Regions from separate parts of the Psychromonas saccharinae genome, predicted to be linked through region 2. Evidence: predicted binding sites of a transcription regulator. Region 2 holds the regulator's gene; the other holds the start of a gene.

Region 1 (8,495 bases), 1.9 Mb from region 2:
ATCATAGTTATCATCAATATAGTTATTTGAACTTGAATTCACGTAACTCTCGTCATCATCGACATTTGAGATAATACAAAAAAGCAATTGAATAAAAGTAAAGAATAAACCACAAGCAGTGCCGACTAAGAATGAATTATATAATAAACTTTGTACAGGCATAACCGTTGGAGAATTTTTCATTGTTAAAATAACTAACACAATAAAAAAACCGATTAGAAACCCATATATAAATTTCAATTTCATTAGATGTAACATATATGTCCTTTTATTTAAATAAAATAAATTAACAAATATTTCCTAGCATATCCCTATATTTTATAACACGTTATTACTTTAATAAGCATTGTCTAATAATTATTGGTGATCTTATAATGTAGCACTAATCAAACTGACCGTTTTCATCTCGACTGCTATTAATATGTGATAAAAAACCACCAATTAGATGGCTTATAATATAAAAAAATATTGTTATCGAATACAATCTTTAGATGATGGGGCAATCTCACAAATTACTTTTTGAGTTTCTTCTTTTGTTCTTTGGCTACTTATCTCTACTTCTTTTATTTTCCCTATTTTTAAACGAAACCCAGCATCTGTCTCACCATTTTCAGCCGCTAAACTAAGCCAATAAAAAGCTAAATACTCATTTTTTGGCAGAGAACATCGACCATTCTGCAAGCAACCTCCAAGATAACCTTGACTAAGCGATAAACCTTTTTCTGCTGTCTGGTTTAATAAGTTAAACCCTTTTAATTGTTCTTCATTTTTTTTACTTTTTAAATAAAGTATACCTAACAGTTCAGTTGACTTTAATACACCGGCTTCAGAGGCTAACTCAATAAAATACAAAGAATTTTTCATATCGTTTTCTCTAGACAAGATTTCGCCATAACGATATTGAGCAGTAGGATTCCCATTTTTTGCTAATAATGCTAGTTTTTCTTTTGCATTATTTCTTGTCGCTTCGTTATCTGAAAATGCTTCTTTTACAATAGCTTTTACATACTCATCATTCTTATTTTTTTCATTGGCGAAAAATAAAGCCATTGATATTAATGTAATAAGAGCAACAATAACCACAGATAACACTATTTTCTTATTTTTCATATTTATTACCATTCACACCTTACGAATAAATTAGCCGTTTCATACAAACTAGGATGATCAATATTACTCATACTGATGCTTTCTAATTTTTCGTTGGGAGACTGAAATTTAAGTTTGCAAATTTCATTAATCAATTTAGTGACATAGTCGTAAACATAAAAATTATCACGAGGATTAATCAACTTATATAAATAAACGCACCGTTAAACATACACTTAAACGCTATTTATAACACTTATAATGCCTTGAAAATATTATACTTTATGTAAATTTCTTATATGGATATATTCAATTTATTCATAATCTCGCGTAGGCAACTGGCTTTATCCGTCACCCATAATCCATAACTAATTGGTAACACATCCACCCCCGCTCGTTTAAATAATTTATAGGTATTAAATTCAAAATAATCAGCCCATGGCCCAGGATAACCAATTAAATCCAATGCTAAATATTGGCCTTGATAACAACATAAAACATCAATATCGATACCTGCTATTGCATACCCTAACCATGTTTCAATATTATGATTATTTAAATCTGCAGTAACACATCGCTGGAAATCGTCGATAGATGGCGACATTGAATGATTAATTTGGTACGTATTTATCGAACTCAAATACAGTCTTAATAAGTTATGTTCTGGTAACTGTTTTTCATTTAGAGAAATAAAGAGATATTGCTGTTGGCGCGCACGTGTTATGGCCACATTAAAAACATCCGCTTTATTGAGATAAGCTGCAGCCCTTTTTGACTCATTATCGAGACTAAATGATATAAGCATAATATCGCGCTCTTCGCCCTGAAAACCATAGGGCGTTGCGACTCTTATTTTGTATTGAGTGATCACTGATTCACTAAACGTAATGGCAATTTCCTTTGCAATATAATCAGCTTGATTCCGAAAAGGAGAAATCACACCAATACTATGCTCTATACCGGCTGTCATTTGTTCACTAATAATCCGTTGAATAGTCGCAATGACTTCGCCTGCCTCTATTCGGTTCACGCCAAATTTATCACGAAAACCATTAATCCGATGTACATGTAAATGACCACTACTTGTGCTGGGGCGATGCTGCATCACTTTTAATTTATTTTGATAAAATTGCTGATTACTAAAATGAATCAATTCCGGTTTACTTCGGAAATGTTCATCCAAAAACGCGAGTTGTTTTTGGCTACTTAAGGCATTCAATGTTAAATCTAAAATAGCATTCTCGCGATAACTCATTACCCCCTCTTCTGAAGCGCTAATATTATTTTTAGCCATTAATTGTAATTCTTTACTTTTGGCTAGAAATGAATAATGTCTTAACTGTTTGGTATCTCCAACAATTAATGCTCTTTTAGCACGATATAATGCGGGAATACAGCTACTAATATTGCACTGAGTTGCTTCATCAATAATAACCAAATCAAAGAGTTCTTTTTGAAGCGGTAATACGCGATATAACGTATTTAAGCTGACTAGCCAGATAGGAAACGCTGACAGTAATGCAGAAAATTCAATATCGGAAAATAACTCAAACTGCCTTTTAGAAGTACGACTCCGAATAGCTTTATTAAATGCTTGAAGTGATTTTCTGTTTGATTCAACAAATGTCCGTAAATTTTTATTTTTTAATATATTAAGGTAATCACTGGCTAATGCTTCACGGTTAATCAATTGTAAATTTATTTCGTCTAATGCTCGCCAATGTTGAGATAACTCGCGTATTCCTCTTCCTGCGATAGCTAAATAAAACCGTTTTAACCATTGCATATTTTTTTGCTCTACACGTCTTAAACGCTGCCCTCTGATAATTGCTTTATGGCAAAACTTCACAAACTTGGTTTCTAACAAACCAAGGGAGTGATTAAGCAACTTTAATTCAGACTCAATTTCCTTAGGCTCTTTTAATTCCTCCTCGGTCAAGTATCCAGCCAGTAAATCTGCTATATAACTTTTTAATTTTTTTAAAAATGCTTTTTGACCCGCTCGTAAAGAAACGTCATTTAAACCAAAGTTAGTTGCCAGTTTTTCAGCGATAACATCTAACGCGACATCATTATTTGCGACGATAAGTACAGATTGTCCCCTCGCCATATGTTCTGCAGCAACCGCAGCAATAGTATAACTTTTTCCTGTGCCTGGCGGTCCAGAAACACAACCAAGGTCGGCATTTGCCGCAATCGAAATAATTTTCTTTTGAGGAGTAGACAATAAACCAGGCAAATAATCATATTTTACAGGAATAGACTGATTCTGTTGGTGTTGAGCAGAGGCTAAATTCAGCAGTGGCTTGGAGAAATTTTCACCCTCAATTATTTCATCTAACTCATGAATAACGCCCCTGCTACTAACCGAACGTTCTACAAATACCAACATTGAAACGGGCAAAAGTGTCGGCGAACTTGCTTTAAGTGCTTTTTTAATGTCAGATGATGTCGATAGTTTAGGAAAACGAAGCAGAGATAATAAATCTAATTGCAATGGACTATTCTTTAAAAAAGAGGTCCATAACGCAGGCGATTGAATACGATCGGAATACGCCATATTAGGCTGACGGTCACCTTCAGGCATCAAGACTTGGACTAAAGATTCGTTAACCTCTGGTGTTTGACTATTAACCGAAAAGTAATAGCAATCGGCCTCCTTCTCAATAACCGCTTCGTTATATAATAGAGGTGAAACAACCTGTTTTTCTTCTCCCTTTATATCAAGTTTTCCGACTAGCATAAAACTCACATACAATAAAACACGTTCACGTTGATAAATTTCAACCTGCTTCATCATTGGTTCTGCAAATGCTTCCGGTATTGGTAATCGAGAAAGAAAACCACAGCCTAAATCGTCTTGTCCCTGTAAAATGAAACGATCGGCGCGCTTTAATTTATTTAAATTCCAAAGGTTAAGATCGGCACTATCTTCTTTATAGCAATCTCTATAATAGGAGAATATATTTTTGTGATTCACACCTTATTACCCCATGTTTTAAATAACAATATAAAAACGATTATATTTCAGATACCTAACGGTTACCAATCCTGATCCATTTATCAGCCTTTATACTTCTCGTTTCAATAATTAAGTTTTTTTTCACGCTGCCGATAAGTTAATTATCTCCCTATTTGTTATTATTCAGGACATTATTATCGATAAAATATGCCCATCAAGTTAAATAGCAGCATGCCAATGTTTGCAATGACGCAATTGAATTTAGCGCAGAGTAATGCATCAACGAGCATGCAAAGACTATCCTCCGGATTACGTGTGAATAGCGCAAGTGATGATGCTGCGGGGCTTGCGATCACCGCTGGAATGACATCACAAATTCGTGGTTACAATCAATCTATTCGTAATGCAAATGACGGCATCAGTTTATTGCAGGTTGCCGAAGGTACCTTAGGTGAAACGACGAATGTATTGCAACGTATGCGAGAACTGACGGTACAAGCAGGTAACGATACTAATTCTCAGGATAACCGAATGGCAATAGCCAATGAAATAACAATGTTATCAAACAGCATTGAAAACATGATGAATCAAACTCAATTTAATGGGATTAAATTATTTTCTGAACGTCAACATGGTTTTAATATTGGCCTTGAGGGAGGCAATATCACACTTGATATCGGTGATTTAAATTATTCACAATTAGGTTTACATCAAACTGAAACGATCAATAAGTTACAGGGTGTAAGTTTGACAGGAGATCCCATCACTTATTCGGATCAAATAATGATTAATGGTTATGCACTAGATATTAACCAACCAATTTCCAGCGCGACGGATATTGCCAATGCATTCAATCAATTATCTGATAAAACAAATGTAACCGTGCATGCCATTAATCAAATTGTATTACCACCGCCTAATTTTACTCAATCACCAAGTAGTTCAACAGGTATTAAAATTAACGATATCGACATTGATCTAACTAACTCTCAAAATATAAATGAAATCATTGAACAGATTAATTTACAGTTGGCTAATACAGATATTATCGCAAGTGAAACAGAACAAGGCGAATTATCGATAACATCCCGTTCTGGCGCAGATATTAGCATTGAACAATCTGAAACTAATCTTTTACAAACTGGAATCGGTTCAACACATTACCATGGCACACTCTCTTTTGAATCAGAAGAAAATGCGATAACAATCAGTGGTGGCCTAGATAATCAAACAGAACAACTTAATGTGTTAACAAAAATAGGGTTAAATGAAGAAACTGGATTTAAAACGACCCAGAAAAATATTAATGTATTAAATCCAGAAGGCGTTTCTGACAGTCTTAACATCATTGATAATGCGTTACAGCAGATAACCAATGAACGGGCAAGCTACGGTGCTCAACAAAACCGTTTAGCCTATACGATCAGTCACCTTGAAACGATGTCAATTAATAGCGAAGCGTCACGTTCGCGTATTTTAGACACTGACTTCGCAGCCGAAAGTGCAGCATTAGCCAAGAATCAGTTACTCATGCAAACATCCAGTGCGATGCTTATTCGTTTTACAAAAATGCATAGCCAACAAATTTTATCATTGTTAAATAGCTTGCGATAATTTGAAGTGGTTTCATAATTTTTAGCTGTTTTTATCAATACCATGATCCAGCCCTGATTCACCAATACTAGTGTTTGCAATTTCAAGGGAAATTATGATTATATATTTTAACTGTCTATTAAATAAGGTGAATAATAATGATTAAAAACTACCAAGATACACTATTCGACGAAATTAAATTATTAGCGAAGTTCCCACAAAAATCACAATTAGAAGGTATTAAAATTCATAATGATGCCAGCCCTGAAATCGTAAATTCCGCAAAATCACTATTTGAAAAAGGATTAATTAGCCAACCAGATGGTGGGTATTTAACCGACAGCGGACTCGAAACCGTAGATCATCTACATCATGTTTTAGCCACATTAAGCTAATTTCTCCTCCACTCTATTGAGTTATCTGCTTTAGCAAGGTACATTCAGCCTTAATATTTATTCCTATTAAGGCGTTTTTCTATGAAAGTTATCTCATTCAATATCAACGGGCTACGCGCTCGTCTTCATCAATTACAAGCCATTATCGACAAACACCAACCCGATGTAATTGGCTTACAGGAAATCAAAGTTGATAATGATGCATTTCCCGTGAAAGCGGTTGAAGCAATGGGATACCATGTTTATTATCACGGCCAAAAAGCCCACTACGGCGTGGCAATGCTATGTAAAAAAGAACCCACAGCAGTACAATATGGTTTTCCGACGGATAACGAAGAACACCAAAAACGCATGATCATGGTAACAACTGAAAATGAACAAGGTGAACCCGTTCAGATCTTAAATGGTTACTTTCCTCAGGGGGAAAATCAAACCCACGAGACTAAATACCCTTATAAACGTCAGTTCTACCTTGATCTAAATACTTACCTAGAAACTCACCATAGCAGTGACGATAACGTTATTGTGATGGGTGATATTAATATTTCACCATTAGATTTAGATATTGGTATTGGCGATCATAACGCTAAACGTTGGTTACAAACTAAAAAATGTAGCTTTTTACCCGAAGAGCGCGAATGGCTGGCTAAATTAATGAGTTTTGGTTTTAGCGATACATTCCGTCTATTAAACCCAGAAGTCGATGATCAATTTAGTTGGTTCGATTACCGTTCACGAGGATTTGATGATAACCGTGGTTTACGTATTGATGTTATTTTAGCGACCCAAAAACTAGCGGATAAAACCATTGATGCGGGCATTGATTACGAATTACGTGGTATTGAAAAACCGTCGGATCATGCACCTATTTGGACAGAATTTGCTTAATCTGATCAGTATAACGGCGGGTAAAAGCCGTTATACTTTAGGCCAATTGAGTAATGCGAAGTTGCCTACTTCGTTAATTGTTTTTACATAACCTTCGCAGTTGAATAAATGCCCCTTTTGCGGCTCACAGTAAAAACTATAATCGTCGCCATTCAAAGTAAAATCAATCTGATAGGCATGCAGATAACCACGGTCATAATGATTCAGTTTTTCAGCATAAAGCGGATCCCCGCATACCGGACTCCCGACACTTTTCAATGCGACCCTAATTTGATGAGTTTTACCCGTTTGAGGTTTAATAAGAAAAACACGCAACCCATCCCCTAAGCTACGGCTAAAAAACTGTGTAATCGCTAAATTATCTTTCTGTTTTGTTAATTTCCACATTCCACGGCGCGACTTTTCCATCCCACCTTTTACCAACCCTTGTTTCTTTTTAGGTTTTTTATCTGAAATTGCTAAATAATACTTTTGGATCGAATGTTCAGTAAATAATAACGTCAATTGCGCTGCAATCTGTGGAGATTTAGCCAACAAAATAATACCTGAAGTCATTTTATCTAGACGATGCACGCTATAAAGTTTGCATCCTAATGCCTTTTCAGCGGCAACCACAACACCAAACTCACCATCTTCACTATGAAAGTTAATATCCGCTTGCTTATTAATAACAATGAAATCGTCATTTTCAAAAACTAATGAGAAGTAATCCGCATAAAAGCTTATCTTTCCGCTATTGTATTCACTCATCATCGTCATCAATCGACACTGAAACATTACCGAGGGTGGTTAGCAATTGCGCTAAAATATCGACAATATCAGGCATATCAGGTAATTCATCAAACAAGGCTTTCATTTCTGGCTCAATCGTATTTGGTGAGGCCATTTTACTAAGTAGTAACATCGTTGTTTGTAATAATTTTTCGGTATTAGAATCCGGTGTTAAATTTAAATTCTGCCAATGACTTTCCGTTAATGTAAAAGCAGATAGATAGCCCGCAGCAAAAAGACTTGCTTGCTCCGTTGGATTAGCATCAGTATCTAGCCAATCATTGGTTGGCAGAAGTAAATGAGAAAACTCACGATAACTAAACAAACAACATTCATAAGAAGCTAATACCGCCGTAGCAAAGTCCACCGCTAACGTTTCGTCTGCAAAGGAAGGATCTATCCCATCTTTCCATAAGTTAGGAAACCATTCATCTAACGCTAATGGCTTAGGAGAAGCAGCAATGCAACACAAAAAACCCACTAACTCATGGGCCGGTCTGATTGTTTTTTTTACTTCCTCATGTTGATATATTTCCATCAATGGCTCAAAAGGGTTAGTCGAATTTGTCATTTTTAGTTCCTTTATTTATGGATAGATAACAAAAAGCCTACCAGAGGCAGGCTTTAAATATTATCAACATCATGTTAATTCGAGTCACTAACATAATAAAGTGTTAAAGCAATTATTCCTAGAATAGTGCTTGAGATAAATTGTACAGATCTTGACGGAATGGACGTTGCATCTCTTCCAAACATTCGATGATATCATGATCAACTAATTTATTATTTTGAATACC
Region 2 (8,495 bases):
ACTGATGTTATTTGTTATTTCGATTCTTGGTAGCTCCTTATTAGGCGGGGTATTATTTAGTACTAAGGCGATGATGCCCAAATGGAGTCGGTTAAGTCCTGCTGCTGGATTGAAGCGTATGCTTGGAATGCAGGCTTGGGTTGAATTATTGAAATCGATATTAAAAGTTCTTGTTGTCGTCGGTGTTGCTTGGTGGATATTTGGTGCTACTTTTGATCACATATTAAAATTATCCGTCACGCCTTTACCGGGTAGTGTATTTGAAGCGTTAGATATGATCACTTGGATGTTTATTTTCTTATGTTGTTCATTGCTAGTTATTGTTGCCGTTGATGTGCCATATCAAATTCATAAACATTCACAAGAATTGAAAATGACCAAACAAGAAGTCAAAGATGAATTTAGGAATTCCGAGGGGAAACCCGAAGTTAAGCAACGAATAAGACAACTGCAATACGAGGCTTCTCAACGTAAAATGATGGGCGATGTCCCAGATGCTGACGTTATCGTAACGAACCCAACTCACTACTCCGTTGCCCTAAAATATGAGCAGAATGGTAATCGAGCCCCCTATGTTGTTGCAAAAGGTGTCGATTTTATGGCGCTCAAAATTCGAGAGGTTGCACGTGAATATGAAGTGCCAGTGATGCAGTCACCGCCATTATGCCGTGCTATTTATCATACTACCGAAATAGATGGAGAAATTCCTGAAGAATTATTTGCTTCGGTCGCACAGGTTCTCGCCTATATTTATCAATTGGAACAGTTTCGTAAGGGGCGTTCAAGTCGCCCTAAAACTCTGCCTGATGATTTAAATATTCCTGAAGGATTTCAGTACAATGATTAATAAATAGTCATAATAAATAAATGTTTAGGAAAATAATTACAAAATAGTGTCGATGGCACTACTATCCTTATAGTTAATATAGGCACCCCTAAATTTTTATGGCATCATTAATTATTAGCATACTTATCAAATTGACATAGGTTATTCATATCAAAACACTATTTAACTCAATCTGGCAAAACAAATCAAAACTGGGTTCAGGGTTAGGTACTCCTGTTCTTGTTTTAGCTGCATTAGGCATGGTTATTTTACCTATGCCGACGGTGCTGTTAGATATGCTGTTTACCTTTAATATTGCGTTGGCTTTAGTGGTGTTATTAGTTTCTGTTTACACTAAAAAACCCTTAGATTTTGCTGCTTTTCCTAGTGTTCTTTTAATCGCTACGTTATTACGTTTAGCGCTTAATGTTGCGTCAACGCGAATTGTTTTACTTGAAGGTCATCAAGGTGGTTCAGCTGCTGGTAATGTAATTGAAGCTTTTGGCTCGGTTGTTATTGGTGGTAATTTAGCCGTTGGGTTAATTGTTTTCCTTATTCTAATGATCATAAACTTTGTTGTTGTAACTAAAGGTGCGGGTCGTATCTCAGAAGTTAGTGCTCGCTTTACTTTGGATGCAATGCCAGGTAAACAAATGGCGATTGATGCCGATTTAAATGCTGGTTTGATTGATCAAGAGCAAGCCCGTACACGTCGAGAAGAAGTCACTATGGAAGCTGACTTCTATGGTTCTATGGATGGTGCCAGTAAATTTGTAAAGGGTGATGCAATTGCCGGCATAATGATTCTGTTCATTAACATTATTGGCGGCTTTATCATCGGTATGATGCAATACGATCTTTCCTTAGCTGAAGCGGCCAAAATTTATACTCTATTAACGATTGGTGATGGTTTGGTCGCGCAAATACCTTCATTACTATTATCGATCGCAGCAGCAATTACCGTAACGCGAGAAAATACAGAAGCGGATATGGGCGGACGAATGCTGGGTCAAATGTTTGACAACCCTAAAGCATTGATGATCACATCTGTATTACTTTTGATTATGGGCATTGTACCTGGCATGCCTCATATCGCTTTTTTGACACTCGGGGGGATTTCTGCCGGTGGTGCATATTGGCAATTAAGTCGTCAACAGGCTAAATCATCTACTGAATTACAAGCGCAAGAAGCCGAGGCAACGGCTGAGCCATCAGAGGCAAAAGAATTAGGCTGGGATGATGTTCGTAGTGTCGATACTATTGGCCTTGAGGTTGGGTACCGATTAATTCCTTTAGTAGATAAAAGCCAAGGCGGTGAATTATTAGATCGTATTAAAGGTGTGCGTAAGAAACTTTCTCAAGAAATGGGCTTTTTAGTGCCAGCGGTACATATTCGGGATAATTTAGATCTACCACCAAATCATTACAGTATCTCATTAATGGGAGTGGGGTGTGGTCATGCTGATATATATCACGATAAAGAAATGGCGATTAATCCAGGGCAAGTTTTTGGCCCCATTGAAGGGGTGACGGGTATCGACCCCGCATTTGGCTTAGAAGCAGTGTGGATTGATGAGGTGCAGCGTGAGCAAGCACAAGCATTAGGCTATACCGTTGTCGATACGGCGACGGTTGTGGCAACCCATTTAAGTCAAATATTGAGTAATAATGCAGCGCAACTTTTGGGGCACGAAGAAGCACAAAGTTTGCTTGATTTATTAGCCAAGAGACACCCTAAATTAGTTGAGGGGGTAGTACCAGAGATACTTTCATTAAGCTGTGTTGTTAAAGTTTTACAAGGTTTATTAAATGAAAATGTTGCAGTTAGAGATATTCGTACTATTGTTCAAACATTAGTTGATTACGGACCTCGCAGTCAGGACCCCGAAGTATTAACCGCAGCGTGTCGAATTGCATTAAAACGTATGATTGTTCAAGAAATTGTAGGAAATGATCCTGAATTACCTGTTATTACTCTTTCTAGTGAGTTGGAACAGATATTGCATAAATCTATGCAGGCTGGAGGAAATGATGGTGCAGGTATTGAACCTGGATTAGCGGAAAGAATTCAGGCGTCGTTGGTGGAAGCGTCACAACAACAAGAGTTACAAGGACAAGCTTCTGTATTACTCACATCAGGTGTGTTGCGTAGTACCTTAGCAAAATTTGTAAAACATACAATTCCAAGCTTACACGTACTTTCATATCAGGAAATACCTGATGATAAGCAAATTAAAATAATTAGCTCAATAGGGCAGTAATTGGTTGTAATAAATGAAAATTAAACGTTTTTTTGCAAAAGATATGCGTACTGCGATGACCGAGGTTAAGGATGTACTTGGCCCTGACGCTGTGATCATGTCTAATAAAAAAGTGGTAGGCGGCATTGAAATAGTTGCAGCTGTTGATTACCAAGGTGAAAAAGCAGAGTCTCAGAAAAAACAACAAAGTGATGATTTATTTGCTGGGCTAGCCGATGATAACGTCCAGCTTTCTACCGATACTAAACAAAAAACAAAAGCTCCAATTAAAGCACAAAAAAGTAACCGTCCTGGTTTTAAAGAAAGCGGTGAAGATTTTGCTAAATCACTCAATTCATTTTTTGGTAAAGTAAATGCTCAACAAGCAAAACAGAATAATAAACCGAGTGAGTTTAACAAAAACAATAACGAAGACCGTTTCTCTCCTTTAACCAATCAGCAAAATAAGTTAGATGGTGGTTTTAACCAACCAAAGACATTAAGCGAACAACAACATTGGTCACATGAAAATGGGCGACAACAACCGTTAACTAATAATCGCCGCAGCAGTAGCTCGACCAAAAATACGAGCAATAAAGAAATAGCTCAAATTAGTGCAGAAGTTGCCTCGTTACGTAAATTATTAGAGCATCAAGTGTCTGGATTGATGTGGCAAGAAATGGAGCGGAAAGAGCCGGTTAGAGCAATGGTAATCAAATGGTTAAGTTCTGCTGGTTTTTCCGATGATATGGCCGATCAATTAGCCGGTTATATTCCTGAGGATGCATCATCTGCTGAAGTGCAAGAATACATTCAAACCTTATTACAAGATAAAGTTTTTATTGGTAATAATGATATTCTATTACAGGGTGGCGCTATTGCATTACTTGGTCCAACTGGGGTTGGTAAAACGACAACAATTGCAAAACTTGCTGCACAATTTGCAATGAAATATGGTGCAGATCAGGTTGCTTTAATTACTACCGATACTTATCGAATTGGTGCACATGAACAATTAGCCACCTACGGAAAAATTATGGGCTGTAGTGTGCGTGTTGCGAAAGATGCAGATGAGCTATCGGAAATATTGTATCAATTTAGAGAAAAACGTTTAGTACTTATTGATACCGCAGGTATGGGACAGCGTGATGTTCGATTATCAGAACAATTAGATACACTAATGCGCAATAGTCGAGTTAATATTCAAAGTTATTTGGTTATTTCATCGACTTCGCAACGTCGAGTGATTGAAGAGGCGTTAGAGCACTTTAAAAGAATTGCACTTTCAGGTTGCATCTTAACAAAGGTAGATGAAAGTATTGGATTGGGTGAAGTACTTAGTGTCACTATGCAACATGCTTTGCCTATTACTTATGTTACCACCGGACAACGTGTTCCGGAGGATATCGAAATAGCAAATACAGATAATATAATTGGTAGCACGTTGAATATAATGAGTAAATTATTTGAACAACAGCACCAATGGTTTAGTAGCTTTGATAATGAATGAGCTTTAGTTACATTAAATTAATAATTTTAGATAATGAGTAATATGATGATTTCAGATCAAGCAAGTGGCTTAAGAAGATATAAAAACAACCGCGTGAAAGTTGTAGCGATCACTGGTGGTAAAGGTGGGGTTGGGAAAACTAATGTCACCCTCAATATGGCTGTTTCGCTTGCTCAATTAGGTAAGAGAGTGCTAGTGCTTGATGCCGATTTAGGGCTAGCTAATGTCGATGTATTATTAGGGCTTCGAGTTACTAAAAATTTATCACATGTGTTAACCGGTGAATGTACTTTGGATGAAGTCATTGTTGAAGGACCTGAAGGCATTATGATTGTTCCTGCAACTTCGGGGACTCAGTCGATGGTTGAATTAACGGACGTTGAACATGCAGGGTTAATTCAGGCGTTTAGCTCCTTACAGACTCCCATTGATATGTTGCTTATTGATACTGCTGCTGGTATCTCAAATATGGTCGTGAGTTTTGCACAGGCCGCGCAAGACGTCTTAATGGTTGTTTGTGATGAACCAACGTCGATTACCGATGCTTACGCATTAATAAAAATTCTCAGTAAGCAAAATGGCGTTTATCGCTTTAAAATCGTGGCGAATATGGTGCGAAGTTTACGAGAAGGGCAGGATTTATTTACTAAGCTGACACGAGTTACAGATCGCTTTTTAGATGCATCTTTAGAGTTAGTTGCGTGTATTCCATTTGATGCCAATGTTCGCCAGGCAGTTAAAAAACAACGGCTTGTTGTTGATGCGTTTCCAAAAACACCGGCTTCATTGGCATTTAAAGCATTAGCGAATAGAGCCTGCGATTGGCCAATACCTCATCAACCGGGTGGCCATTTAGAATTTTTTATTGAAAAATTATTGTTAAACGATACTGATGAGATAAGAGAGTTGCTATAAGTGATAAAAGCGCAAGGTTATTATAATAATACCGCTGATCTGATTGAGCGTCATACTCAGTTAGTGAATAAAATAGCGTATCATTTACTTGCTCGATTACCAGCTAGTGTGTTGGTTGATGATTTAATTCAATCTGGAATGATTGGGTTATTAGAAGCAGCAAGGAATTTTGATAGTAGCAAAGGGGCGAGTTTTGAAACCTTTGCGGGTATTCGTATTCGTGGTGCAATGTTAGATGAAATGCGTCGCGGTGATTGGGTACCTCGTTCTGTTCATAAAAATAGTCGTAGTATTGCTATGGCTATTTCTGAAGTTGAAAAAATGACAGGGCGTGATGCTAAAGAAGCCGAAATAGCGGATCAATTAGGTGTTGGCTTGCTTGAATATCAGCAAATGCTAAGAGATGTAAACTGTGCCAAACTTGTTGCTTATGAAGATCTTAATGGCTCAGAGGATGCAATGAATACTGATTCTGCACCACAGGATTGTATTTTTCATGAAGTGAGTGAGGCGCAGTTTTCAGATAAACTTGTCAGTATGATCAAGCAGCTTCCTGAACGAGAAGCACTTGTTTTATCGTTGTATTATGATGAAGAATTAAACTTAAAAGAGATTGGTTTAGTGCTTGAAGTGAGTGAATCACGTGTGAGTCAAATTCATAGCCAGGCATTACATCGATTAAAAGCAAAGGCTCAGGCTGCTTAATACTCGGCTGTAATTTTTGCTAGTCAGTAAAGATTTGAGATGAATTTTTTGGATAAAAAAGAGATGAGTCATAGTTACGTTAATAAGCTTGTCTTTTTTGTTGTTTGTTTATTTATTTATAACTAAATTTATTGAAAGTAAATAAATTAAAATTTTATTAGGGGATTGTTTTGGATAGAAATATGAAAATTTTGATTGTTGATGATTTTTCAACAATGAGAAGAATTATTAAAAACTTATTACGTGATCTTGGTTTCACTAATACTTTTGAAGCGGATGATGGCAATACTGCATTACCGATGCTTAAAGAAGGTGACTTTGAATTCGTTGTAACTGATTGGAATATGCCAATCATGCAAGGAATAGATCTACTAAAAGAGATCCGTAAAGACCCTGAATTAAAGCATTTACCTGTATTAATGGTAACTGCAGAAGCAAAACGTGATCAAATCATTGAAGCTGCTCAAGCTGGTGTTAATGGATACATTGTTAAGCCTTTTACAGCGGGAACATTAAAAGAGAAATTAGATAAAGTTTTCGAACGTCTAGCTTAACAAGGAGAGATAAATGGCAAATGAATTAGTGCCACTACTATCTCTTTCAGAAGCTAAAGCGTTGGTCACTCATTTAGAAAACAATGAAGTCAATGCTGCAAATGAAATTATAGAAAGTGCTAGCAACATAAAAAATAATGAAGATAACGGTATGTTTTCTCAAGTTGGTGAGTTAACGCGTGAGCTACATGATGCATTGGTAAGTTTTCAAAGTGATACTCGCTTAATTGATATGACCGGGCATGATTTACCGGATGCAAAGGATCGTCTCAATTATGTGATCGAAATGACCGATAATGCTGCTAATAAAACTATGGATGCGGTCGATACATGTTTACCTGTTGCAGATAAATTAATTGCAGATCTTGAATCCGTTATGCCTAATTGGCAAAAATTAATGGGAAGAGATTTACCATTAAATGAATTTAAAGAGCTTTGTCATCAACTCGATAACATGCTGCTAGAGTCAAACAAAAGTGCCTTAACATTAAGGACATCGCTGACTGATATTTTAATGGCACAGGACTTTCAGGATTTAACCGGACAGATGATTCGTCGAGTGATTTCATTGGTTCAAGAAATTGAATCGAAATTGGTGGGAATTTTGACGGTATGTCATGACGGAAATCTAGAAGAAAAAATAAGCGATGATAAAAATAATGTGAAGCAATCAATTGAAGCCGAAGGACCCATTATGCATGCTGAAGAGCGTGATGATGTTGTTAATGGTCAAGATGATGTAGATGATTTGCTTTCAAGTTTAGGGTTTTAGGGGAATGGAAAATGACATTTGAAGTAGATGATGAGATCCTGCAGGACTTTTTAGTTGAAGCTGGAGAAATTTTAGAATTACTATCTGAACAACTAGTTGATTTAGAAAATAACCCTAACGATACAGAGTTACTCAATGCCATTTTCCGTGGTTTCCATACCGTTAAAGGCGGTGCTGGGTTTTTATCACTCACTGAATTGGTTGAAACGTGTCACGGTGCTGAGAATGTGTTTGACTGTTTACGCCAGAATAATCGCAGTGTTAATGCTGGTTTAATGGACACTATTTTAGGGGCTTTAGATGTTATTAATACACAATTTGAAGCGGTTCAATCTGGTGATGAAGTAGAGGCTGCACCACCTGAAGTACTTGAGCAACTACACCGATTAAGTAAGCCTGAGTCAGAAGATGAAGTGCAGCCTGAGCCTATTGTTGAAGAGGTTGTTGTAGAAGAAGAGCCGGCTTCAAGTGGAGACAGCTCAATAGATGAAATGACACAAAATGAATTTGACGCATTATTAGATGAGTTACATTCAGAATCAGGTTCGACAGTCGCAGCTTCCGCTGCAAGTGTTGAAAATGCAGAAATTAGTGAAGATGAATTTGAATCACTACTCGACGAACTTCATGGTGCGAGTGGTCCTTCTAAAATAACGCCCAATGAGAGTGTCGCTAGCAGTGATGAAATGAATGATGATGAATTTGAGTCATTACTTGATGAGTTACATGGTAAGGGGGCGCATACTGGTCAGCCTACTCCGGTGACCGCTGAAAGTAAACCAGCAGCAAGTGGCGATGAAATTACCGATGATGAATTTGAGTCATTACTTGATGAATTACATGGTGTCGGAAAAAGTGTACAGACAATTGTCGATGAGCCCCCTAAAGCTTCTAAACCGGTAATAAAAGAAGTTCAATCAGAGCCAGTGGTTAAAAAACCAGAACCTATTCCTGCGGTTAAAAAAGAAAAACC

The links. The regulator FliA, encoded in region 2, starts transcription of late flagellar genes. The targets are predictions, from matches to a motif close to CTAAAGNTNNNNNNNNNNNNGCCGATA.
Region 1: a site for FliA is predicted at 4,180-4,206, ahead of ACR30L_RS13920 (flagellin). Genes of this name have one in related genera too.

Annotation. Positions count from the first base shown of each region.
Region 1 covers NZ_CP195153.1:3,117,486-3,125,980, forward strand. Annotated here, with positions in the region: gene ACR30L_RS13905 (hypothetical protein) at 1-183, opposite strand, end outside; gene ACR30L_RS13910 (hypothetical protein) at 472-1,110, opposite strand; gene ACR30L_RS13915 (DEAD/DEAH box helicase) at 1,385-4,069, opposite strand; gene ACR30L_RS13920 (flagellin) at 4,259-5,665, shown strand; gene ACR30L_RS13925 (TIGR02647 family protein) at 5,803-6,039, shown strand; gene xthA (exodeoxyribonuclease III) at 6,121-6,927, shown strand; gene ACR30L_RS13935 (TIGR01621 family pseudouridine synthase) at 6,958-7,680, opposite strand; gene ACR30L_RS13940 (UPF0149 family protein) at 7,670-8,269, opposite strand; gene pfkA (6-phosphofructokinase) at 8,388-8,495, opposite strand, start outside.
Region 2 covers NZ_CP195153.1:1,261,101-1,269,595, forward strand. Annotated here, with positions in the region: gene flhB (flagellar biosynthesis protein FlhB) at 1-847, shown strand, start outside; gene flhA (flagellar biosynthesis protein FlhA) at 991-3,087, shown strand; gene flhF (flagellar biosynthesis protein FlhF) at 3,101-4,576, shown strand; gene ACR30L_RS05615 (MinD/ParA family protein) at 4,622-5,491, shown strand; gene ACR30L_RS05620 (RNA polymerase sigma factor FliA) at 5,492-6,196, shown strand; gene cheY (chemotaxis response regulator CheY) at 6,367-6,750, shown strand; gene ACR30L_RS05630 (protein phosphatase CheZ) at 6,764-7,522, shown strand; gene ACR30L_RS05635 (chemotaxis protein CheA) at 7,534-8,495, shown strand, end outside.